DNA from 4 places in the Acidovorax sp. FG42 genome. Region 4 is predicted to be linked to each of the others. Evidence: predicted binding sites of a transcription regulator. Region 4 holds the regulator's gene; each other region holds the start of a gene.
The links. The regulator sigma-54, encoded in region 4, starts transcription at its own class of promoters, with help from an activator protein. The targets are predictions, from matches to a motif close to TGGCANGNAANCTGCTTT.
Positions count from the first base shown of each region.

Region 1: a site for sigma-54 is predicted at 1,960-1,977, ahead of ACODSM_RS00100 (6-hydroxynicotinate reductase). Genes of this name have one in related genera too.
Region 2: a site for sigma-54 is predicted at 4,209-4,226, ahead of ACODSM_RS20845 (ammonium transporter). Genes of this name have one in related genera too.
Region 3: a site for sigma-54 is predicted at 2,537-2,554, ahead of glnA (type I glutamate--ammonia ligase). Genes of this name have one in related genera too.

Region 1 covers NZ_JBMDJM010000001.1:17,662-23,383, reverse strand. Annotated here, with positions in the region: gene ACODSM_RS00115 (TetR/AcrR family transcriptional regulator) at 1-613, opposite strand, end outside; gene ACODSM_RS00110 (ferredoxin--NADP reductase) at 664-1,440, opposite strand; gene fdxA (ferredoxin FdxA) at 1,517-1,846, opposite strand; gene ACODSM_RS00100 (6-hydroxynicotinate reductase) at 2,022-3,641, shown strand; gene ACODSM_RS00095 (UPF0280 family protein) at 3,654-4,574, shown strand; gene ACODSM_RS00090 (amino acid synthesis family protein) at 4,596-5,237, shown strand; gene ACODSM_RS00085 (amino acid synthesis family protein) at 5,293-5,722, shown strand, end outside.
Region 2 covers NZ_JBMDJM010000024.1:51,354-57,075, forward strand. Annotated here, with positions in the region: gene ACODSM_RS20820 (DMT family transporter) at 1-210, opposite strand, end outside; gene ACODSM_RS20825 (amino acid ABC transporter ATP-binding protein) at 290-1,045, opposite strand; gene ACODSM_RS20830 (amino acid ABC transporter permease) at 1,042-1,824, opposite strand; gene ACODSM_RS20835 (ABC transporter substrate-binding protein) at 1,955-2,719, opposite strand; gene ACODSM_RS20840 (sulfite exporter TauE/SafE family protein) at 2,982-3,740, opposite strand; gene ACODSM_RS20845 (ammonium transporter) at 4,259-5,611, shown strand; gene ACODSM_RS20850 (hypothetical protein) at 5,690-5,722, shown strand, end outside.
Region 3 covers NZ_JBMDJM010000030.1:2,814-8,535, reverse strand. Annotated here, with positions in the region: gene glnL (nitrogen regulation protein NR(II)) at 1-242, opposite strand, end outside; gene ACODSM_RS22235 (hypothetical protein) at 324-851, opposite strand; gene glnA (type I glutamate--ammonia ligase) at 1,072-2,487, opposite strand; gene ACODSM_RS22225 (competence/damage-inducible protein A) at 2,660-3,481, opposite strand; gene ACODSM_RS22220 (EI24 domain-containing protein) at 3,478-4,428, opposite strand; gene ACODSM_RS22215 (sterol desaturase family protein) at 4,464-5,477, opposite strand; gene ACODSM_RS22210 (polysaccharide deacetylase family protein) at 5,575-5,722, opposite strand, start outside.
Region 4 covers NZ_JBMDJM010000004.1:17,333-23,054, forward strand. Annotated here, with positions in the region: gene argS (arginine--tRNA ligase) at 1-53, shown strand, start outside; gene ACODSM_RS05900 (SPOR domain-containing protein) at 69-725, shown strand; gene ACODSM_RS05905 (thiol:disulfide interchange protein DsbA/DsbL) at 818-1,474, shown strand; gene lptA (lipopolysaccharide transport periplasmic protein LptA) at 1,583-2,242, shown strand; gene lptB (LPS export ABC transporter ATP-binding protein) at 2,299-3,060, shown strand; gene ACODSM_RS05920 (RNA polymerase factor sigma-54) at 3,060-4,658, shown strand; gene ACODSM_RS05925 (acyl-CoA thioesterase) at 4,739-5,221, shown strand; gene ACODSM_RS05930 (THUMP domain-containing class I SAM-dependent RNA methyltransferase) at 5,218-5,722, shown strand, end outside.

The sequences.
Region 1 (5,722 bases), on a different contig from region 4:
CCAGGTCTTCGCCCAGGAAGGCCGACAGCGTGTGCCGGTTGGACATGTAGAAGTAGCCCGTGGCGGCGATCAGCAGGTACACATCGCGCGCCGATACGTCCTTGCGGAACAGGCCCTGCGCCTGGCCGCTTTCGAGCACGCGGCGGATCACCTCGATGGCGGGCGACGAGTATTCACGGGCGCGCATCGACTTGGAAATGTGCTTGCCCTTGTGCAGGTTCTCGGTGTTGAGCAACGTGATGAACTCGGGGTTCTTGCGGTAGTAGCCCACCACAAAGCGGATCACGGCCTGAAGTGCCTCGACCGGTTTGGCGGTGTCCAGGTCCAATTTTGATTCCGCATCGTTCATGCGCCGGTAGGTTTCCTCCAGCACCTCGATGAACAGGCCTTCCTTGCTGCCGAAGTAGTAGTAGATCATCCGGTCGAAGGACTTGGCCGCCTTAGAGATCTTCTCCACGCTGCCTCCTTCGTAGCCGTAGCGGGCGAACACCTTGGTCGCCGCCTTCAGGATGTTGTCGCGCGTGGTCTGTGCGGCCTGCTCGCGCACGCCCGTCTTGCGGGCAGAGGCTGCGCGGGGGGACGCGGTCCGGGTCTTGGTGGGGGTGGCAGACATGGCGGGTCCTGGTGGATGACGCGGGCCCCGGGAGTGGGGCCCGCCGGGGATCACTGCTCTGCGAACGCGCGTTCGATCACGAAGTCGCCCGGCTTCGTGGTGTTGCCTTCATTGAAGCCGCGCTCTTCCATCATGTGCTTGAGGTCGCGCAGCATCTCGGGGCTGCCGCAGATCATCACGCGGTCTTCGGCGGGGTTGAGCGCGGGCAGGCCCAGGTCGCGCGCCAGCTGGCCGTTCTCAATGATCGTGGTGACGCGGCCCTGGTGCTTGAAGGCCTCGCGCGTCACGGTGGGGTAGTACTTGAGCTGCTTGCTGACCATCTCGCCCAAGAACTCGTGCTTGGGCAGTTCTTCGGTGATGTAGTCGTGGTAGGCCAGCTCCTTCACCTCGCGCACGCCGTGCACCAGGATGACTTCCTCGAACTTCTCGTAGGTCTCGGGGTCGCGGATCAGGCTCAGGAACGGTGCCACACCCGTGCCGGTGGAGAGCATGTACAGGCGCTTGGCAGGCAGCAGGTAGTCGATCAGCAGCGTGCCCGTGGGTTTTTTGCCGACCACGATGGTGTCACCCACCTTGATGTGCTGCAGGCGCGAGGTCAACGGGCCATCGGGCACCTTGATGGACAGGAACTCCAGGTGCTCTTCGTAGTTGGGGCTCACGATGCTGTAGGCGCGCAGCAGGGGCTTGCCGTTCTCACCGCGCAGGCCAATCATCGTGAAATGGCCGTTGGAGAAGCGCAGCGCGGTGTCGCGCGTGGTGGTGAAGGAGAAAAGGCGGTCCGTCCAGTGGTGGACCGTCAGGACGCGTTCGTCAAGAAAGGCGCTCATGGTGCGTTAGATGGAAAAGTTGGAAGCAAATAAGGAATTTGGCTGAAGCTGGCTCAGATTCGGGGCCCCATGCGCTCTACAGCGCAATGTTCAGGCCTGAAAGCTTGTGGCTCACAACCCTCCATTGTTCCGCATCTCGCAAAGCCGCTTTTCTTTTGGTGATTGTGGGTAGCGTGGGCGCCAGCTTTTTGTTGAACTGCAGAAAGATTTCCATGCCTTCGGGCAGATCGTCTTCGGCATAGATGGCATTGGCCGGGCACTCTGGAATGCACACCGCGCAGTCGATGCACTCGTCTGGGTCAATGACCAGATATTCCGGCCCCTCCTTGAAGCAATCGACCGGGCACATATCGACGCAGTCGGTGTACTTGCACCGAATGCATGCGTCCGTCACAACGTGCGTCATTTTGGGGCTCCTCGTGCACCGTTTTTGGGGGTGCGAAAACACCATTGCAGAGTCTGGTTGATTCCGCTACATTGACACGAAATGTAGTGTTCACAACATTTAAGTTAAGTGAATGCTACACAAAATGCAATGCGCGTACAAGCACTTGCAACAATGCAATGAATGGGTCGCCACGATGACTGAACACACCAAGACCGATGGGCTGCCGGGTATGGATGCGCCAGAGTTGCCGCAGGTGCTGGAGCGCGCCCGGCCGCGCAACGAGCGCATGAACGCTGCCAAGGTCGAGTGCAATGCGTGTCCGGTGCTGTGCCAGATTTCCGAAGGCCGCGCAGGCGCTTGCGACCGCTACGCCAACCAGGCGGGCGTGCTGGTGCGGCTGGACCCGGTGGTGTTGCTGCGCAAGACGCTGGAGGCAGGCGAGGCCACGCTGGTGCCCTTTGCGGGCCGCGCTGAGGCTGCAGAAGGTGCAGGGACGGAGGTGGCTCCTGAACCCGCATGGAACGGCGACCTGCTGCTGTCGGAAGAGGTGTTTGTGACAGGCGTGGGCTCGTCTACCACCTACCCGGACTACAAGCCCGCGCCCTTCATCGTGGGCTCCAAAACCGATGGCGTGGACATGGTCACCGTGGTGACCGAGGGCATCTTCAGCTACTGCAGCTTCAAGGTGAAGATCGACACCGACCGCTTCCTCGGCTCCGAACAGGCCAACGTGCGCTGCAAGGGCGAGGTGGTGGGCCATGTGACCACGGCCGAATACGGCTCGCAGATGCTGTCGCTGGGTGGCGTGCACCACCTCACGGGTGGCACCAAGAAGGAAGGCCGCATCACCGCCGAGATGATGCAGGCGCTGGGCAACAAGCAGGCGGTGGAGTTCACCATCGACGGTGGCTCGCAGCTCGTGATCCAGGCCGGCCGCGCGCCCATCGTCAACGGTGTGGCCGAGCAGCGCATGCGCGTGGGCTGCGGTTCTGCGGCCATCGGCATCTTTGCGCGCCAGTTCTTTGGCCATGCAGACGAGGTGGTGGTGGTGGACGACCACATCACCGGCGTGCTCACCGAGCACCAGGCGGGCCGCTGCCTGGACATGAAGCCCTCGGGCATCCAGATGCGCGGGCGCAAGTCCACGCCGGGCCGCTACTTTCAGGTGGCCAACCCGGGCACCGGCTGGGGCGGTACCGACATTGCCGACCCGCTGTCCATCATCGAGGGCTGGGACGAATCTGTCGCCTGGCCGGGGCTGCGCCTGTTGATGACCTCCACCACCGGGGAGCATGCGTCCTGGTACGTGCTGGACGCGCAACTCCATCCGGTGGAGGCCGAGATGCCCGCCGAAGTGCGTCGCATCGTGGACCGCATCGGCGAAAACTGCGAGCCCTCGCTGGCCTCCGTGCTGTTCCTCGGCGGTGCAGGCGGCAGCCTGCGCGCAGGGGTGACAGAGAACCCGGTGCTGCTCACGCGTTCCATCAAGAACGCGCTGGTCAATGTGACCTGTGGCGGTGCCCCCGCCTATGTGTGGCCGGGCGGCGGTATCACCGTGATGGCCGACGTGCTGCGCATGCCCGACAACAGCTTTGGCACCGTGCCCACGCCCGCCATCGTGGCGCCCATCGAGTTCAGCATGCGCCGTGCAGACTACGAAGCGCTGGGCGGCCACAGCGAGCAGATCCGTAGCCTGCGCGAAGTGCTGGAGCGCGGCGCGTGGCACAACGACGGTGCTCCGCAGACGCGCGTGTGGCAAACCTTGCCCGCGGCCAACCCGTGGCCGCTGGGTCGCCCACCTCTGCTGGGTTAAGTGGATCGCGCCGTGAACGCTTGCCGCAATCCCCTGTCCGATGGCCGCTGGCATTTCCAGCATGGCCCGATGGACCTTATCCTCCAGGCCGAAGGGGCGCGAGACGCCGTGGCCCTGGCGCATGAGCGCGCGTGGCAGCGCTTTGAAGGGCTGCTCCAGGAGCTGGTGAATGAACTCCCCGGCCTGCGGGCGCCGGTGGGTGCGCACTGCGCGTTGCAGGGCGTGGTGGCGCGCCGCATGTGGGCCGCCTGCAACCCTTATCGCGCAGGTTTCATCACATCGATGGCGGCGGTGGCGGGCGCGGTGGCGCAGGAGATTCTGGCTTGCTACGAGCAGCCGGGCATAGACCGCGCCTGGGTCAACAACGGCGGCGACATTGCGCTGCACCTGGCGCTGGGCCAGTCGGTCACGGTGGGGGTGTACGCTGACATTGCTGCACTAAATGCTGCACAGTTGCGCAACGGCCTGGTACTGGATGGACAGATCCGCATCGACAGCGCCATGCCGGTGCGCGGTGTGGCCACCAGCGGCTGGCGGGGGCGCAGCCAGTCGCTCGGCATTGCCGACAGCGTGACGGTGCTGGCGCGCACGGCGGCGCAGGCGGATGCAGCGGCGACCATCGTGGCCAACGCGGTGAATGTGGCCGATGCGCGGATTGTCCGCAGGCCGGCATACCAGATGCGGGACGACAGTGACCTGGGGGCCATTCCCGTCACGGTGGATGTTCCTGCTTTGCCTGAAGAGTCGGTGCGCCGGGCCTTGCACCAGGGGCTGCAAAAAGCGCAAGAATTGCAGTCCAGCGGCCTGCTGTGGTTTGCACTGCTGGCCTGTCAGGGGCAGTTTGTGGCGACCTCGGCACCCCAGACGCTGGCGAACGCGGTGTGGCCCCGGAATGCGGTGGCGGAATCGGAAGTTGGTTCAGTATTTGCTTAACGAATTGCACAGGTCTCCAAAATGATCCAGATACGACGCGTTTTCACCCATCTTGAGGAAATCCAGCACGAATTCGGGCCGGTGGCCGATGTGCCGCTGCTGCGTGGTGCCATCGGCGCGGTGCTGACCAACCCGTTTGCGGGTCGGTACGAGCCCGACATCCTCCCCATGATGGACGCGCTGCAGGATGTGGGGCTGGACATGGCCCAGCGCCTCCTGAAGGCCATGGCGGTGCCGGCCGAGCGCATCGAGACCTATGGCAAGGGTGCCATTGTGGGCGCGGCGGGTGAGCTGGAACACGGCGCGCTGTGGCATGTGCCCGGTGGCTACGCCATGCGTGAGCTGCTGGGCTGGAAAGGTGACCGCAACGCCTACGCCAAAGGCCAGTCCGAGGAGAAGACGGGGCAGCCCGCCAACGCGTTGTCCATCGTGCCCTCCACCAAGAAAGTGGGCGGCCCCGGCGCGGCGCTGGATGTGCCCCTGACCCATATCAACGCCAGTTATGTGCGCAGCCATTTCGACGCGATCGAAGTGCGTGTTCCGGGCGCGCCCTCTGCCGATGAGATCGTGTTCATACTCGCCATGACCACGGGCCCGCGCATCCACGCTCGCGTCGGTGGGCTCAAGGCGGCAGACATCAGCCAGTGGAACGGCCTGCGCTGAGCCGCACGCCAGCCCGCACACCCTCGAACAAGACAAGATCCCAAGGAGCCAAAAAATGCCAGCCAAGATTCGAAAGATCATCGTCCAGACCGACGAAGTCCGTGTGGAAATGGGGCGTGACGTTCAACCCCCGGTGCGCAAGGCGCTGGCCATGGCCGTGATCGAGAACCCCTTTGCCGGACGTTATGTGGAAAACCTGGACGAACTCATCGCCATCGGTGAGGAGCTGGGCGGCCTTCTGGGCGCTCGCTGCGTGCAGGCCCTGGGCATTGAACCCGGCCAGGCCCAGAGCTACGGCAAGGCCGCCATCGTGGGCGAGGCGGGCGAGCTGGAGCACGCCGCCGCTATCCTGCACCCCAAGCTGGGCGCCCCCCTGCGTGTGGCGGTCGAGAAGGGCGCCGCTCTGGTCCCATCCAGCAAGAAGATGGGAGGCCTGGGCACGGCCATCGACGTTCCCCTGGGCCACAAGGACGCAGCCTATGTGC
Region 2 (5,722 bases), on a different contig from region 4:
CAGCAGGCCCAAAGCACAGCCCCAGCGCCGCTCGTGGCGCAGCATGCCGCGCCACAGCGGTGCCAGCACCACCAGCGCGATCACGAAGCGCAGCCAGATGATCTGCAGCGCGTCCAGGTGCGCCGAGAGCAGTTTCATGGCGGGGAAGGTGGTGCCCCACACCACGGTCACGGCCAGCAGGGCCATCAGGCCCCAGCGTTCAGTACGCATCGACAAATTCCTCAATACCAAAAAGAAAAAAGGGCCGCCGGTTGCCCGGGCGGCCTTTGCAGTGCGGCGCGGATTCTGGTCAGTGGCTGACCTGGCCCAGGAACGCGCGGATGCGGTCGTTGGCCGGGTTGCTGAAGAACTCCTGCGGCGGCGCATCGTGTGCGATGCGGCCCTGGTCGAAGAACATCACCCGGTCGGCCACCTCACGCGCAAAGCCCATTTCGTGGGTCACCACGATCATGGTCATGCCGCCACGGGCCAGGCTGCGCATCACGTCCAGCACTTCCTTGACCATCTCTGGGTCCAGCGCCGAGGTGGGCTCGTCAAACAGCATCACCTTGGGTTGCATGGCCAGCGCCCGGGCAATGGCCACCCGCTGCTGCTGCCCGCCCGACAGTTGCCACGGGTACTTGTGCGCGTGGTCCTGCATGCCCACGCGGCGCAGCAGCTGCATGGCTTCGTCGTTGGCCTGAGGGCGTGGTGTTTTGCGAATGCGGCGCGGCGCCAGCGTCACGTTGTCCAGCACGCTCATGTGGCCGAACAGGTTGAACTGCTGGAACACCATGCCCACCTCGCAGCGCTGGCGCTGCAGAGTGGCGTGGTCGTCGCTCACCTCCACGCCGTCAATGGTGATGCGCCCGCTGTCGTGGGGCTCCAGCCGGTTGATGGCGCGCAGCAGCGTGCTCTTGCCCGAGCCGGAGGCACCAATGATCACCGTGACCTCGCCGGTGTGGAACACGGTGGACACGTCCTTGAGCACCTGGTGTGCGCCAAACGACTTGCACACCCGCTCGGCCACGATGTAGGGCTTGGGCTGGTTCGTCGTCGCGGTCATCGGTTGCGCCCTTCCACGTCGAAGCGGTATTCGACGGCGTTGGAGATCTGCGTGACCAGCGTGGTCAGCAGCAGGTAGGTGATGGCCACCGTGGTCAGCGTGGCGATGGGCTGGAAGGTGGCCGACTGGATGCGGTTGCCCACGTTGGTCAGCTCCACCACGCCGATGGCGTAGGCCAGCGACGAGTCCTTGAGCAGCGCCACGAAGTTGCTCACCAGCGGCGGCAGCGAAATCTTGAACGCCTGCGGGAACACCACATCCATGAACACATGCATGCGGCCCAGGCCCAGCGCACGGGCGGCCTCGGTCTGTCCACGTGGCACGGCCAGCAGGCCTGCGCGCAGGGCCTCGGCGTTGTATGCGCCCACGTTCAGCCCCAGGGCCACGACGGCGGCGGCAAAGTCGGGCAAGTTGAGCCCTGGCACCAGCACCGGCAGGGCAAAGTACACAAACAGGATCTGCACTAGGAGCGGTGTGCCGCGAATCGCCCAGATGTACACGCCAGCCACCCAGCGCACGGGCGTCCAGCGGGCCGTCCGGGCCAGCGCCGCTGCGGTGCCCAGCACCAGGCCCACAGCACCACTGACCAGCGTGAGCCACAGCGTGGTGCGCGCACCTTCAGAAAACGCCTGGGCGTTGGGGCCGATGGGGTCGGGAAAGAACGACAGCAATTGGCCCAGCAGCGAGAGGGCCAGCACCATCACGACCAGTGCAGCGACCAGCGTGGCATTGCTGCGCTGCTGTCGGGACCAGCCTTGTGGCCAAAGAGCGAGAAGCATGGATTAGACGACCATACGGTCTTGGTTGGAAATCGGACTGGGGCAGGGCGATCATGCACCCGTCACCAGAAACGGCAAAGGGTGCGCAGCAGGCCTGGGCCCTCTGCGCACCCCGTGACGCGTTTTTACATCAGTTGCAGCGCACGTCTTCGTTGAAGTACTTCTTGGAGACGGCGGCGTAGCTGCCATCGGCCAGCACTTCGGTGAACGCCTTGTTCCAGGCATCGGCCAGGCCGGTGTTGCCCTTGGCCATGGCGGGGGCGATGCGCTCGATGAACAGCATGTCGCCCAGCTTGAAGCCGGCCTTGGCGTTCTTGGCGGCGGCTTCCTTGGCCACGAACTTGTCGCTGACCCAGGCGTCCACGCGCTTGGAGATCAGGGCGCGCTGGGCGTCGGTGTCTTGCGGGAAGTTCTTCACTTCCTTCACGCCGCTGACCTTCTTGACCTGCTCCAGGTAGCTGGTGCCGGTCTGCACGGCCACGACCTTGCCGGTCAGGTCCTTGGCGTTGCGGATTTTGTCGTCCATGGCCACGATGATGCCGCCCGAGCAGTAGTGGGGGTTGGCAAAGGTCACGGCCTTGGAGCGCTCGTCGGTCACGCCGTGCGAGGCGATCACGGCGTCCCAGCGGTTCTGGCCCAGGCCAGTCAACAGGGCGTCAAAGCCCAGGGTCTTCCATTCGAGCTTGAGGCCCATCTTCTTGACCACCAGCTCCGCCACTTCCACCTCAAAACCCGTCAGCTTGGTGCCTTCGAAGTAATTGAAGGGGGCGAACTGGCCCTCGGTGGCCACGATGATCTTGCCGTCTTTCTTGATTTCGTCCAGCGTGCGGGCCTGGACGGCGAGGGCAGCGCACAGCGCCACGGCGGTGACAACGGCAGACTTGAAAAATTGCATGACAGGTTCCTGTGGGGGGTGGTTCAGGTACAAAAAATCCGGCCTGCGGGTAGGCAGGCCGGAGCGGGTGGATGCGGACATCGCCGTTGGCGATGGGCCTCGTCATCAAACGGAAACGTGCGGAAATTATAGGACGCGCGTTCACATTCGGGCCATGCAGGGCAACCCCGATGACCTCGAGGCGCCCTGGTGGTAGGCCGTGCAGCGCGTTGCAAGTTGGATGCCACCCTGGCAGGCGACACCTGGTGGGTGAAAAGCAGGCCTACCGCAGGAAGGCGTCGTACCCCGTCTTCAGGATCAGCGTGCTCACCACCACGATGAAGATGCCCCGCACAAAGCCGGTGCCATGCTTGAGCGCCATGTGCGTGCCCAGCAGGCTGCCCAGCACGTTGGCCACGGCCAGCGTCACCGCAAAGTGCCACCACGCATGGCCCTTGGCGGCAAACAGCGCAATGGCGGCAATGTTGGTGGCGCAGTTGAGCAGCTTGGCCGAGGCCGATGCATTGAGAAAGTCGTAGCCCAGCAGCCGCACGAACAAGAAGACGAAGAAGCTGCCGGTGCCCGGGCCAAAGAACCCGTCGTAAAAGCCGATGAGCACGCCAATCAGGCACGCGGCAATCACCTCGGCCCGGCCCGCAAACCGGGGGGTGTGGTGCCGCCCCAGCTCCTTCTTGGCCAGGGTGTAGAGCAGCACGCCCAGCAGCACCAGGGGCAGCAGCTTGCGCAGGAAGTCGGCCGACACCACGGTGACGGCCCAGGCGCCCACGAACGAGCCGGCGAAACCGGCGGCTGCGGCCGGCAGCATGGCCGACCAGCGAATCTGCACCTTGCGGCTGTATTGCCAGGTGGCCATGGCGGTGCCCCAGACCGAGGCCGCCTTGTTGGTGCCCAGCAGCGTGGCCGGGGGCGCGCCCGGAAAAGCCGCAAACAGCGCCGGTACCATCACCAGTCCACCGCCTCCCACGATCGCATCCACAAAGCCCGCGAGCAGCGAGGCCAGGGTCATCAAAATCCATTCCATCGCAGGATTGTCGCACCGGGCCTGCTATCGATTCAGGACCGCTCAGGATCTAGGGATGGCCTGCATAACCCCCTGCGGTCGGTGATAGCGCGGCGTCGCGCGGTCCGCTGCGTTGCTTTTCTTGCCAATAGCCGGGCTATTGGCTGTGAAAAGGCGCCTTGCTGCCCATCCCGATCCGCACTACCACTGACTCGCGAGGGTTATGCAGGCCATCCCTGGCAGGCAAGAAAAAGGCGCTGGGATCGCCAGCGCCTGAAAGGGTGTACACCTCGTTGGGTGTTTGGACTGTATTGTTGGTAGAAAGGTTGTCTCCTCGGGCCCCTCGCTTGGCACACCGAAGCGCGCTTTCGAGTGCCGTGACTGTAACGGCTGCACCCCGCTGGTGCATTGGGAGTTTCCCGCCCCCCCGTTGTTGGGCGTCGGACGGCTTTCGGGGGCTTGCTCTGCCCCGATTCGGTGGCAACCGGCTGGCATGGCTCGTGCAATGCGCTTGTAACAAATTGCGAAAGGGAGCGTGCATGCGTGCAGTCAGCCACTGGGTGTTTGTGGTCGTGTCGTTGTGTCTGGGGCTGTGCACCTGCGCGCTGGCCCAGAGCGTGCCAGAGGCTCCCGCCATAGCGGCGCCCCTCACACGCCCCGCCCTGGTGGCCCAGGACACGGTGAATGCGGCCCACACCGGCTGGATGATGACCTCCACCGCCCTGGTGCTGCTGATGACGCTGCCCGGCATTGCGCTGTTTTACGCAGGCATGGTGCGCAGGAAGAACGTGCTCAACACCATGGCCTGCGTGGTCGCCATTGCGGGGCTGGTCAGCCTGCTGTGGTTTGCGGCGGGGTACTCACTGGCTTTCACACCGGGCAGCGCCTGGCTGGGGGGCTGGGACCGCGCCGGCTTTGCCGGGCTCGACTTTCAGCTGGAGGCGGGCAAGCTGGCCGTGAGCCACATTGCGCCGCTGATTCCCGAGTCGGTGTACGCCATGTTCCAGCTCACCTTCGCCATCATCACGGCCGCTCTGCTGGTGGGCGCGTTTGTGGAGCGCATGCGGTTCTCGGCCATGCTGGTCTTCATTGGGCTGTGGACGCTGGTGGTGTACGCGCCCGTGGCGCACTGGGTGTGGGAGCCCGGGGGCTGGCTGGCGCAGATGGGCGCGCTGGACTTTGCGGGCGGCTCGGTGGTGCACGTGAATGCGGGCGTGGCAGGGCTGGTGTGCGCCTGGTTTCTGGGCCGCCGCGCGGGGTATGGGCGCGAGCCGTTTGAACCCTACAACCTGGGGCTCACCATGGCGGGCGCGGGCATGCTGTGGGTGGGCTGGTTTGGCTTCAACGCAGGCTCAGCGGTGGCGGCCGATGGGCGCGCCGGGCTGGCCATGGCCGTGACGCACCTGGCCGCTGCAGCCGGGGCGCTGTCGTGGATGCTGGGCGAGTGGGTGGTGCGCGGGCGCCCGTCGCTGCTGGGGCTGTGCTCCGGCCTGGTGGCGGGGCTGGTGGCCATCACGCCCGCCGCCGGTTTTGTCACGCTGCGCTCGGCCGTCGTGATTGGTCTGGTGGCCGGGCTGGCCTGCTACTGGGGCGCCACGGGGCTCAAGCGGCTGCTGCGGGTGGATGACTCGCTCGACGTATTTGGCGTGCATGGCGTTGGCGGCATCGTGGGGTCGCTGCTGACAGGCGTGCTGGCCAGCAAGACCGTGGGAGGCGCTGCGGGCAGCCTGCTGACCCAGGCCATCGGCGTGGGCGCGGTGGGGGCCTACAGCCTGGTGGTGACGGCCGCGCTGCTGTGTGTCGTCAACTTTGCGATGGGCCTGCGGGTGGACGAGCAAAGCGAGCAGACCGGGCTGGACATTGCCCAGCACCGCGAGCGCCTGGGCGGCTGAATGTGTCGCCGCGTCCTGTGATGTGCGGGCCAGCGAATGCAGTCCGATGGATGACCCCAATGCAGTAAGGAGCCGAACATGCCCGATTCAGACAAGCTGGCGATTGCCGCC
Region 3 (5,722 bases), on a different contig from region 4:
ACATGCACGGGCACCGGGTCCTGGTGCAGGCGTTTCAGGCTGGCCTCGTAGCGCAGCGCGGCAAAGTCTTTGCCCCGGGCGCCCGCCAGGGCGGTCTGCAGCAATGCGGGGTCGGTGAAGAAGGTGGAAAAGTCCGCCCCTTCCAGGGTGCGGCGCGAGAGGCCCAGCGTGTTTTCCAGGGCGGCGTTGGCAAACTGCACGGCACCATCATCCGCACGCAGCACCGCCACCAGGGTGGACATCAGGTCCAGGGAATGAAAACGCCCGGTGTCAGTGCCGGGCAGGTCGGGAAAGGAAGGGGCACTCACGCGCTGTCGCCGTTGTCAGTTGGTGGGCGCAGCGGGCGCGGGCAGGCGGGCAATCTCGCGCTTGATCCCTGCGATGTCGCTCTCGCTGCGGGCGAGGCTGGCCTTGAGTTCGGCCGTGCGCTCGGTATAGCGCTGGGGGTTGCGCAGATCCAGCGCATTGCGCTCGGGCGCACCGTTGTTGTATTCCTTGAGCAACTCGGCATGGCGCGTTTCCGCCTTGCGCAGCTCGGACTCCAGAATGGCGCGGGCATCCGAGTCACGGGACTTTTGCTCGTTGTTGCTCACGCGCGGAGCGTTGGCGGGCGAGGTCGCAGACGACGGAGCTGCTGCCCCACCGCCACCGGCGGCAGGGGCTGCGGCAGACGCCGGGCGGGTGCCCTGCACCACGGTGACATTGCCGCCTTCGACCAGCTTGCAGCCACGCTCCTTGGCCTGCTGCGCGTTGTTGGTGTATTCGTTGCCGCAACGATAGATGCGGTCTTGCGCCTGGACTGCGGGAACGGCGGCGGCGATGAGAAGCAGGGTGATGAGCGTTTTTTTCATTCGGTTTCCTCGCACGGACATGCAGGGGTCGGGGGAGTATCCCCCAATCACCTCACATCTCCAATCCAACAAAGACAGACCCTTGCAGGGCTGTGTATACGGATGCAACACCGGACGCCTTGGTTCCACCACGTGCACTCAGCGCGTCCGCCCGCTTCGCCCGCCCATGAAAAAAGGCGGCTTACGCCGCCTTTTTGAGCCATGGTCTGCAAGCAGACGATTACAGCGAGTAGTACATGTCGTACTCGACAGGGTGCACGGCCATGCGGAAGCGGGTCACTTCGTTCATCTTCAGATCGATGTAGGCGTCGATCATGCTGTCGGTGAACACGCCACCCTTGGTCAGGAACGCGCGGTCCTTGTCCAGGTGCTCCAAGGCCTGATCCAGGCTGTGGCACACGGTAGGCACCAGCTTGTCTTCTTCTGGAGGCAGGTGGTACAGGTCCTTCGTGGCGGCTTCGCCCGGATGGATCTTGTTTTCCACGCCGTCCAGACCGGCCATCAGCAGTGCTGCGAAGCCCAGGTAAGGGTTCATCAGTGGATCGGGGAAGCGGGCTTCCACGCGACGGCCCTTGGGGTTGGCCACATAAGGAATGCGGATCGAGGCAGAACGGTTCTTGGCCGAGTAGGCCAGCTTCACCGGGGCTTCGAAGTGAGGCACCAGGCGCTTGTAGCTGTTGGTGCCGGGGTTGGTGATGGCGTTCAGGGCACGGGCGTGCTTGATGATGCCGCCGATGTAGTACAGCGCAAAGTCCGACAGACCGGCATAGCCGTCGCCAGCGAACAGGTTCTTGCCGTCCTTCCACACGGACTGGTGCACGTGCATGCCGGAGCCATTGTCGCCGTGGTAAGGCTTGGGCATGAACGTGGCGGTCTTGCCGTAGGCGTTGGCCACGTTGTGGATCACGTACTTTTGCAGGATGGTCCAGTCGGCGCGCTCGACCAGCGTGCTGAACTTGGTGCCGATTTCGTTCTGGCCAGCGCCCGCCACTTCGTGGTGGAACACTTCGACAGGGATGCCCAGGGATTCGAGGATCAGGGACATCTCGGCGCGCATGTCTTGCGTGCTGTCAACGGGAGGCACTGGGAAGTACCCGCCCTTGACGGTGGGACGGTGGCCACGGTTGCCGCCTTCTAGCTTGGCGCCGGTGTTCCAAGGAGCTTCGTACTCTTCGATTTCGTAGAAGGTGTTGTTGGGCTCAGTGCTCCAGCGAACGCCGTCGAAGATGAAGAATTCTGGCTCAGGACCGAAGTAGGCGGTGTCGCCCAGACCGGAGGCCTTCAGGTAGGCTTCAGCGCGCTTGGCGATGGAGCGCGGGTCACGGTCATAGGCCTTGCCGTCGGCGGGCTCGATCACGTCGCAGGTCAGGATCAGCGTCGTTTCTTCGAAGAAAGGATCGATGTTAGCCGTGCTCGGGTCGGGGATCAGCTGCATGTCGGAGGCTTCGATGCCCTTCCAACCGGCAATCGACGAGCCGTCAAAGGCGTGGCCCGAAGTGAACTTGTCTTCGTCGAAGTGAGAGACGGGCACCGTGGTGTGCTGTTGTTTGCCACGGGTATCGGTGAAACGGAAGTCAACGAACTTGACTTCGTTCTCCTTCACCATCTTCATCACGTCTGCAACGGTCTTGGCCATCAGGTTCTCCTGGATAAAGCGCTTGTTGAAAAAAGAGTTTGCTGAAACAAAAGCAGTTTGCGTGCCAGCCGAGTGCAGCACCGCACTATGAAGGAGCGCTACTGGCAGCAGGTCGGCGTGGCATACGCCCAAAAGCACCAATACGGTGCAATCCATCTTTCTAATCTGGGTCTCAGAGGTTGCGCACCAATTCAGGGCCACAATTTGCACCAAATTCGTGCAAACCTGTTTTTAGTGCCTGCCATGCTGCGGGCACGGAAGACGCTGGCCCTTTGACACCCAGTTCGATATGCCGCCCGTATTGTGGATGATCTACACTGGGCAAACTGAACACCCGCACATCAGGGTGCGATTTTTCAATCTGCTCCATGAGGGGCGTCAACGATGCCTCCATCGCGCCAAAGACCACCACTGACTGCTCGGTCTGCGGCGCGCGGTTGAAATGGGCTGCGTAATGGTGCTCCAGCACCCACTCGATCATGGGCCAGGCCATCACAGGGAACCCAGGAACGAAGTGCACGGATCCACCGCCAGGCCCGTCGCAGCTGAAGCCGGGGATCTTGTTGTAAGGATTGGGGATGATGCGCGCGCCCACCGGGAACATGCCCATGTTGAGGCGGTGCACGTTGTCAGAGCGATCAGGCTCGTAGGGCACGCCCTGCTCTCGCGCCACATCCTGCATGCGTTCGCGGATCAGCGCCTCGGCCTCTGGGTGCAGTGCCAGATCCTGGCCCAGGGCTCGTCCAGCGCACTGCCGCGTGTGGTCGTCAGGCGTTGCACCAATGCCACCACACGAGAACACAACATCGGCCGACGCGAACGCCCGCTGCAAGGTGGCTGTGATCCGGTCCGGGCTGTCCCCCACATAGTCGGCGTAGGCCAGGGACAGGCCGCGTGCCGACAACAGTTCGATCACCTTGGGCATGTGCTTGTCGGCACGTTTGCCTGACAAGATCTCGTCGCCCACGATGATGAGGCCGAAGGTAGGTGTCATGGTGCGTTGTCTCCAGAGGGCGAAATGGCAGGGGGTGGTAGCACGGCCGCAGCAGGGGCCGCAGTTTCCAGCGCCGGCGTGTCAGCATGGCGTGGGGTCAATGCAGACGAGGCCGACGAAGGGGCGGGCTCGGCCATGGGCATATTCGTCCCCCGCTCGGCCCGCAAGCGTTGCAAGGCGGCCAGGCCATAGTGCGTGAACCACAGCGAGGAAAACGCGAACACCAGGGTGTAGATCCAGATCGCCAGTGGCACCAGCACAAAAAACGCGGCGGCAAACACCACACCCGATGCCCACACGATGCTGGGTGCCGCCCCCAGGTAACCCGTGACGATGCCAATACCCAGCAGGCTGCTGCGATGGCGCCGGAAGATCTCCTGGCGCTCCTCCTTGCTGGCGTGGTCCGCCAGCGCATCAAACACCATCACCCGGTAAGTCAGCCACCCCCAGATCAAGGGCGGCAGAACGAGCACCAGCGGCGGAACCAGCCACAGCGGAACCGAAACCACCAGCGCCACGAGCGCCAGCACCGTGGAGCCCACGGACCAGGCAACACTCGCGATGAAAGACCCGCCTTTTTTGCGCTCCAGGTCCGGAAAACGCCGGGCAGCCACCAAGGCCACCAGGGCAGGCGTCATAAGCACCGCCACGGCCAGCAGCGACACCACCACCAGTACAGGTGCCACAGCCAGCACCACCATCAACGGCGCCATGACGGCCGTCACATCCCTCAACCCCCAGCCCTGGAGCCAGCCCCAGACGCTGGCCAGCAACGAGGAGGCGTCGAGCAAAGTGCGCATTGCCTGCACTGCCCCGTCCCAGTAAAAATAGCCCAGGCCCATCGCCAACAAGGCCATCAAGACCAGGGGCAGGAGCGACAGCGCGATCACACGCGGACGCAGGCAGTAGGCGGCGGCACGCCAGAAAGAATCAAGCAGTAATCCCATGGCGGCAAGCATACAGGCAGCGCCCGCCGGGTCGCTCAGGCCTTGCCCAGCAACCTCAGTACGCCCCGCCATTGCTGGGACCAGAATCCCCTGCCGTAGTCGCGCACGCGGCCATCGGGGCCCGGCTCCACCTGGTCGCGCACGCCGGTCGGATCAAACCGCTTTTCGAAGTTGGCCGTGCCCATCAGCATGTCCCACCAGGGCAGCAGCACCCCGAAGTTGTGCCCGCCGAGCACCACGCGCGGTGGGGTTGCGGGTTGGCCCGATGTCGCCGCAGACGAGGGCTTGACCGTCTCGTGGCCAATGCCGATGCTGTGGTGTCGGCGGTGAAACCGGGGGCTGATCCAGAGCCGCTCGCCCACCTGGCCGAACCACAGCCGTACGTTGGCGTGCTGAAAGCTCTCGCTGAGCTGGGTGATGGCGACGATGGCAATGAACTGCCCTGGCGCAACACCAATCAGCTGCGCCACCGCCACCAAAATCACGTCGCGCAGCAGGTCGTCGAGCAGGTGGTTTCGGTTGTCGCTCCACATCGTCATCTGCTGCTGCGCATGGTGCAGCGAATGCAGTCGCCACCACCACTCGAAGTGGTGCTGCCCCCGGTGGATCCAGTAGTCCACAAAATCGAACACCACCAGGTACAGCAGCAAACTGACCCAGGAGATGTCCGTCACACCCGGCCAGATGCCATCGAGCTGGAACGTGCTGACACCCGCCACACGCAAGGCACCAAACAGTGAATCCGCCAGCGGATCCACCGTGAAAAACAGCGCCAGCCGGAACAATCCCAGCCGGTGAATCAGGGTGTAGAGGATGTCAGTGCGAATGGTGGCGCGGTCATTGATCTGCTCCACCGGCCACCAGCGCTGCATGGGGCCAATCACAGCCACGATGACCACCAGCTGCAGCAATCCCACCAGCAGCCAGCCGGATGCCTCATAGCCGTTCTCCAGCAGGCTGGCCAGCCCTGTGGTGAACATCATCGGCTGCAGCACGCTCTCAAAAAGCCATTGCTGCACGCTGTCAAATACGCCGCCTAGCCATCCCATCGTGTTGCGCTCCCTGGCACCCGTTTATTCATGCACCCATCCGGCAACTGCGCCCTGCGCCACTGCATCCATGGTCACACTGGCCCCCACAGCCCCTCTAGCGAACCTGAGCCACTGCGGCTGCATAGTCCGGATGGTCCCGCAGGGTGCGAAAGCAAAACCCTCGCTGCTGGAGCCCTTCAATCAAAGGCTCCAGCACGGCGGGCGCCCAGGCGTCCTTGCGCGACCAGATCCCCAGGTGAGCC
Region 4 (5,722 bases):
TATTGCACAATGGCCTGGCCGTGCTGGGCGTGTCGGCCCCAGCCAGAATGTAAGCAGTTACTACCAATATGAAAAAGCAACAGACTGGCGGGACCATTGTCGGCTTCATCGTCGGGGTCATCGTGGGCCTGGGCGCGGCGCTTGCCGTGGCCGTGTACGTGACCAAGGTGCCGGTGCCCTTCCTGAACAAGGGCAATGGCCGCGGTGCCGACCTGGACGCAGCGGAGTCCCAGAAAAACAAGAACTGGGACCCGAACTCGCCGCTGTATGGCAAGAACCCGGCCCGCCCTGCGGCGCCAGCGGTGGCGGCAGCCGCGTCAGCCCCTGCATCGGCTCCCGCCCCTGAGGTGCGCGCCGCAGCCTCTTCGGCCAAGCCTGCCGCGAGCAAGCCAGACGCTAAAGCCGAGGCCAAGGCAGAGAGCAAGCCGGGTGCCGACCCGCTGGGCGACTTGGCCGTGGCCAAGGCAGCCGCCAAGGGCAGCGTGGACCCGTTTGACTACTTTGTGCAGGCTGGTGCCTTCCGCACCCAGGCCGACGCCGACGCCCAGCGCGCCAAGCTGGCCATGCTGGGCTGGGAGGCCCGGGTGAGCGAGCGTGAGCAAAATGGCCGGGCGGTGTTCCGGGTGCGCATCGGCCCCTTCACCAAACGGGACGATGCCGAGGTGCTCAAAGAGAAACTCGACGGCGCCGGGCTGGAATCGGCGCTCGTGCGCGTGCAGCGCTGAAGCGCTTGCAAAAACGGCGCCACCGCCAGGGCTGAACTTTTTGTAAAGGGATGTCTCACATCCCGCATACCTGAACCAGGAGAGTCTTTGTCATGAAACGCCGTGAGTTTTCTTTGTCCGCCGCCTCGGCGGTTGCCGCTTCTGCCCTGACGCTGCCAGTGGCCAACCCCGCCATGGCGCAAGCCCGCCAGTTCAAGGAGGGCAAGGACTTCAAGCGGCTGGACAAGCCCGTCGCCCCAGACGCCCCCGCTGGCAAGGTCGATGTGATCGAGTTCTTCTGGTACAGCTGCCCCCACTGCAACGCCTTCGAGCCCACACTGGACGCTTGGGTCAAGGCCGCGCCCAAGGACCTCTCCATCCGCCGTGTGCCCGTGGCATTCAACGCCAGCTTCGTGCCCCAGCAAAAGCTGTTCTATACGCTTGAAGGCATGGGCAAGCTCGAAGCCCTGCATGCCAAGGTCTTCCGTGCCATCCATGTGGAAAAGGCCAAGCTCGCCAAGGACGACGAAATCCTGGCCTGGGTGACCCAGCAGGGCGTGGACGTGGCCAAGTTCAAGGAGGTCTACGGCTCCTTCAGCGTGGCCAATCAGGTGCGTCGCGCCTCTCAGCTGCAGGATTCGTACGGTGTCGAAGGCGTGCCATCCATGGGTGTGGCGGGCAAGTACTACACCGACGGCACGATGGCCGGCAGCATGCAGACCGTGCTGCAGGTGGTCGAATACCTGGCCGCTACGGCACGCAAAGCCTGACCAGCGGCCGACCCTGTCGGCAAGCTGTCCCAAAGGCCCGCGGATGCGGGCTTTTTTTTCGGGGTGGGTACCATCGGGTGGCTACAATCATTGCAAGATTCGTGCCCTATGACCCACCGCCTACTCCCCCTCCTTGTGCTCGCAGCCCTGACCGGCCTTGCGGGCATGGCACATGCCGAAAAGGCAGACCGTGCCAAGCCCATGAACATCGAGGCCGACGCCCTGCGGCACGATGAACTCAAGCAGACCAGCGTGTTCTCGGGCCGCGTGGTGATGACCAAGGGCACCATCGTGCTGCGCGGCGCGCGGCTGGATGTGCGCCAGGACGCCGACGGCTACCAGTACGGCGTGGTCACGGCCGAGGCAGGCAAACGGGCGTTCTTCCGACAGAAGCGCGACACCGTGGCCGGAGCGCCTGACGAGTTCATCGAAGGCGAAAGCGAAGTCATCGAATACGACGGCAAGGCCGACAACGTGCGCTTCATCACCCGCGCCGAACTGCGCCGCTACCGTGGATCGGTACTGAACGACGAGATCACCGGCGCCGTGATCGTCTACAACAACCTCACCGACGTGTTCACCGTCGATGGCCAGAAGGCGCCTGCGTCTTCGGCTGCGGCCGGCGACACCCCTGCGCCCGGTGGCCGTGTGCGTGCCGTGCTGGCACCCAAGGACCCGCCGCCCGGCGCTGCAGCCCCCGCCAAGGCGCCCGAGTCGCCCGCACCGGCGCTGCGCCCCAGCAACACCCTTGGCGGCGGCGCCAAGTGAGCGGGCCCGTGGTGAGTACTGGTCCCGAGACCCCGGCGACCCCTGCGAACAGCCGCCTGGGGCCCGATTCGCAGTCGGGCAGCCGCCTGGAGGTGCAGCACCTGGCCAAGTCCTATGGCAGCCGCAAGGTCGTCAAGGACGTGTCCCTGGAGGTGCAAAAAGGCGAAGTCGTGGGTTTGCTGGGCCCCAATGGCGCGGGCAAGACCACTTCGTTCTACATGATCGTGGGCCTGGTGCGCAGCGATGCGGGTGACATCCGTATCGACGGCCAGTCCGTGGCCCACATGCCCATCCATCGCCGGTCGCGCCTGGGGCTGTCGTACCTGCCGCAAGAAGCCTCCATCTTCCGCAAGCTCACCGTCGAAGAAAACGTGCGCGCCGTGCTGGAACTGCAGCGCGCCGATGACGGCCAGCCGCTGTCGCGCGATGCCATCGAAGAGCGCCTGACGGCCCTGCTGCAAGAGCTGCGCGTGGACCACCTGCGGGCTTCACCTGCACTGGCGCTGTCTGGCGGCGAGCGCCGCCGCGTCGAGATTGCGCGTGCCCTGGCCACCCAGCCGCGTTTCATCCTGCTGGACGAGCCCTTTGCGGGCATCGACCCCATCGCCGTGATCGAGATCCAGCGCATCATTGGCTTCTTGAAGGCGCGCGGCATCGGCGTGCTCATCACCGACCACAACGTGCGCGAGACCCTGGGCATTTGCGACCACGCCTTCATCATCAGCGACGGCCGTGTGCTGGCGCAGGGTACGCCGTCCGAGATCGTGGACAACGCCGAAGTACGCCGCGTGTACCTGGGCGAGCATTTCCGCATGTGATGAAGCCTGGACTGTCGCTGCGCGTCTCGCAGCACCTTGCATTGACCCCTCAGCTCCAGCAGTCCATCCGACTGCTGCAGTTGTCCACGCTCGAACTCTCGCAGGAAGTCGAGCAGATGCTCGACGAAAACCCGTTCCTCGAACGCAATGCGGACGAAGCCCCGCGCGAGGAATTTGGCCTGGAAGCCGCCGACACGCCCGCCCAGGCCGACGACTACAGCGCAGATGATGCTATGTTTTCAGGAGCTTCTGGCGCAAGCAGTACTGGCGCTGACAGCCAAAACGACGCTGAAATCTCCGGGGGGGGCTCGGACGAGCCCGACTGGAGCGGCGACGGCACCGTCGAGATGGCGCCCAACGATGCCGAGTGGGGCGGCGACGCCCCAGCGCGCACCCGCAACGACGCGGAAGGCGACGAGGCCGATGCCACCGAGCTGGCCCGATCGCACGAGTCGCTGACGGCCTTTTTGCACCGCCAGGCGCTGTCGCTGCGCCTGTCCGAAGTAGACACGGCCGCGCTGCGTTTTCTCATCGAATCGCTGAACGACGACGGCTACCTCGAAGAGCCGCTGGAAGAACTCGCCATCAGCCTCGCCGGGCCCGACGACCTGGAACAGATCGAAGAGCTGGTGCACCGCTTCACGGTGGCCCAGCGCCTGCTGCAAAGTCTGGAGCCTGTGGGCGTGGGCGCGCGCAATCTGTCCGAATGCCTGACGCTGCAGCTCGCGGCGTTGGCGGCCGACGAAGACAGCGACGCCGACCCCGAGACCGTGCAGACCGCTCTGCGCATCTGCCAGCAGCCGCTGGAGATGCTGGCGCGCCGGGACATCCGCCGCCTGACGCAGCTGTGCAGCGAAGGCGGCGTGGCTGGAGAAGAGCGCACCCGCGCTGCCATGGCACTCATCGCCCGCCTGGAACCACGCCCGGGCCGCAAGTTTGCCGACGTGGAGCGCAACATCATCGTGCCCGACGTCATCGTGCGCAAAGCCGGTCGCGCCAATGGCAGCGGCCAGCAGAACTTCATCGTGCAGCTCAACCCCGACGTGATGCCCCGCCTGCGCGTGCACGACATCTACGCAGGCGCCCTGCGCGGCCACAAGGGCGGCGAAGGCCACCAGGGCATGCAGCAGCGCCTGCAGGAGGCGCGCTGGTTCATCAAGAACATCCAGCAGCGCTTTGACACCATCCTGCGCGTCTCGCGCGCCATCGTCGAGCGGCAAAAGAACTTCTTCACCCACGGCGAACTGGCCATGCGCCCGCTGGTGCTGCGCGACATTGCCGACGAACTGGGCCTGCACGAGTCCACCATCAGCCGCGTCACCACCGCCAAGTACATGGCCACGCCGATCGGCACCTACGAGCTGAAGTATTTCTTTGGCTCGGGCCTGGGCACCGAAACGGGCGGCAACGCGTCCAGCACGGCGGTGCGCGCACTGATCAAGCAGTTCGTGTCGGCGGAGAACCCCGCCAAGCCGCTGTCCGACAGCCAGATCGCCGAGATGCTCAAGGAGCAGGGCATCGAATGCGCCCGCCGCACCGTGGCCAAGTACCGCGAGGCGCTCAAGATCGCGCCAGCGAATCTGCGCAAGGCGTTGTAGCCGCCTCGGCAGCTGGCGCACGGCGCGCCTGCGATGCCGTACCTTTTCTGTTGTTTCCGTATTACCTACCGCAGCCCACCATGGCCCGCATCGTCTTTGACCTCCCCGCGCACTTCGGCTTTGCCACCGAGCTGCAGATCTACATCAGCCACGTGAACCAGGGCGGGCACCTGGACAACGCGCAGTTGCTCAGCCTGGTGTCCGAAGCGCGCGTGCGCTTCTTCCAGTCGCTGGGCTACCCCGAGGCCGATGTGGGCGGCCTGTCCATCGTGGTGGGCGACATCGTGGCGCAGTACAAGTCCGAAGGCTTCCATGGCGAAACCATGCGGGTGGAGATGGCGCCCGCAGACTTCAACCGCTACGGCTTTGACTTGGTGTTCTGCATGACCGAAAAGGCCTCCGGCCGTGAAGTGGCGCGCGGCAAGATTGGCATCGTCTTCATCGGTAAGGCCAGCCGCAAGGTCGCCCCCATCCCGGACTCCATCCGCCAGCTGCTGCTGGCCTGCGCGGGAACGCCGGATTCCCACGCATTGTCTGAGCGCGTATCCTCCCCATTGACATGAACCAACTCCAACTTTTTCTCCCCTGCGCCGCAGGCGTCGAGGGCTTTCTGGCCGACGAGGTGCATGGCATCACCGGCCTCACGGGGCAAGACCTGCTGGTGGGCCGGGGTGGTGTGCTGCTGCGCGCCTCGTGGCGCCAGGCCATGCAGCTCAACCTGCACAGCCGCTTGGCCCAGCGCGTACTGGTGCAATTGGCCCACCGCCCGTACCGGTCTGAGAACGACCTCTACAACATGGCCAGCGATGTGGCCTGGGAGATCTGGTTCACCACGCGCCAGACCTTCAAGGTCGAAGTGACGGCCCAGCACAGCCCGCTGCAGAGCCTGAACTTCGCGGGCCTCAAGGTGAAAGACGCCGTGGCCGACCGCTTCCGCCACAAAAGCGGCGTGCGCCCCGATGTGAACACCCAGTGGCCCGACGTGCGCATCCACCTGCACCTGACCACCGACGAAGCCACGATCTACATCGACACCTCCGGCGAGCCGCTGTTCAAGCGCGGCT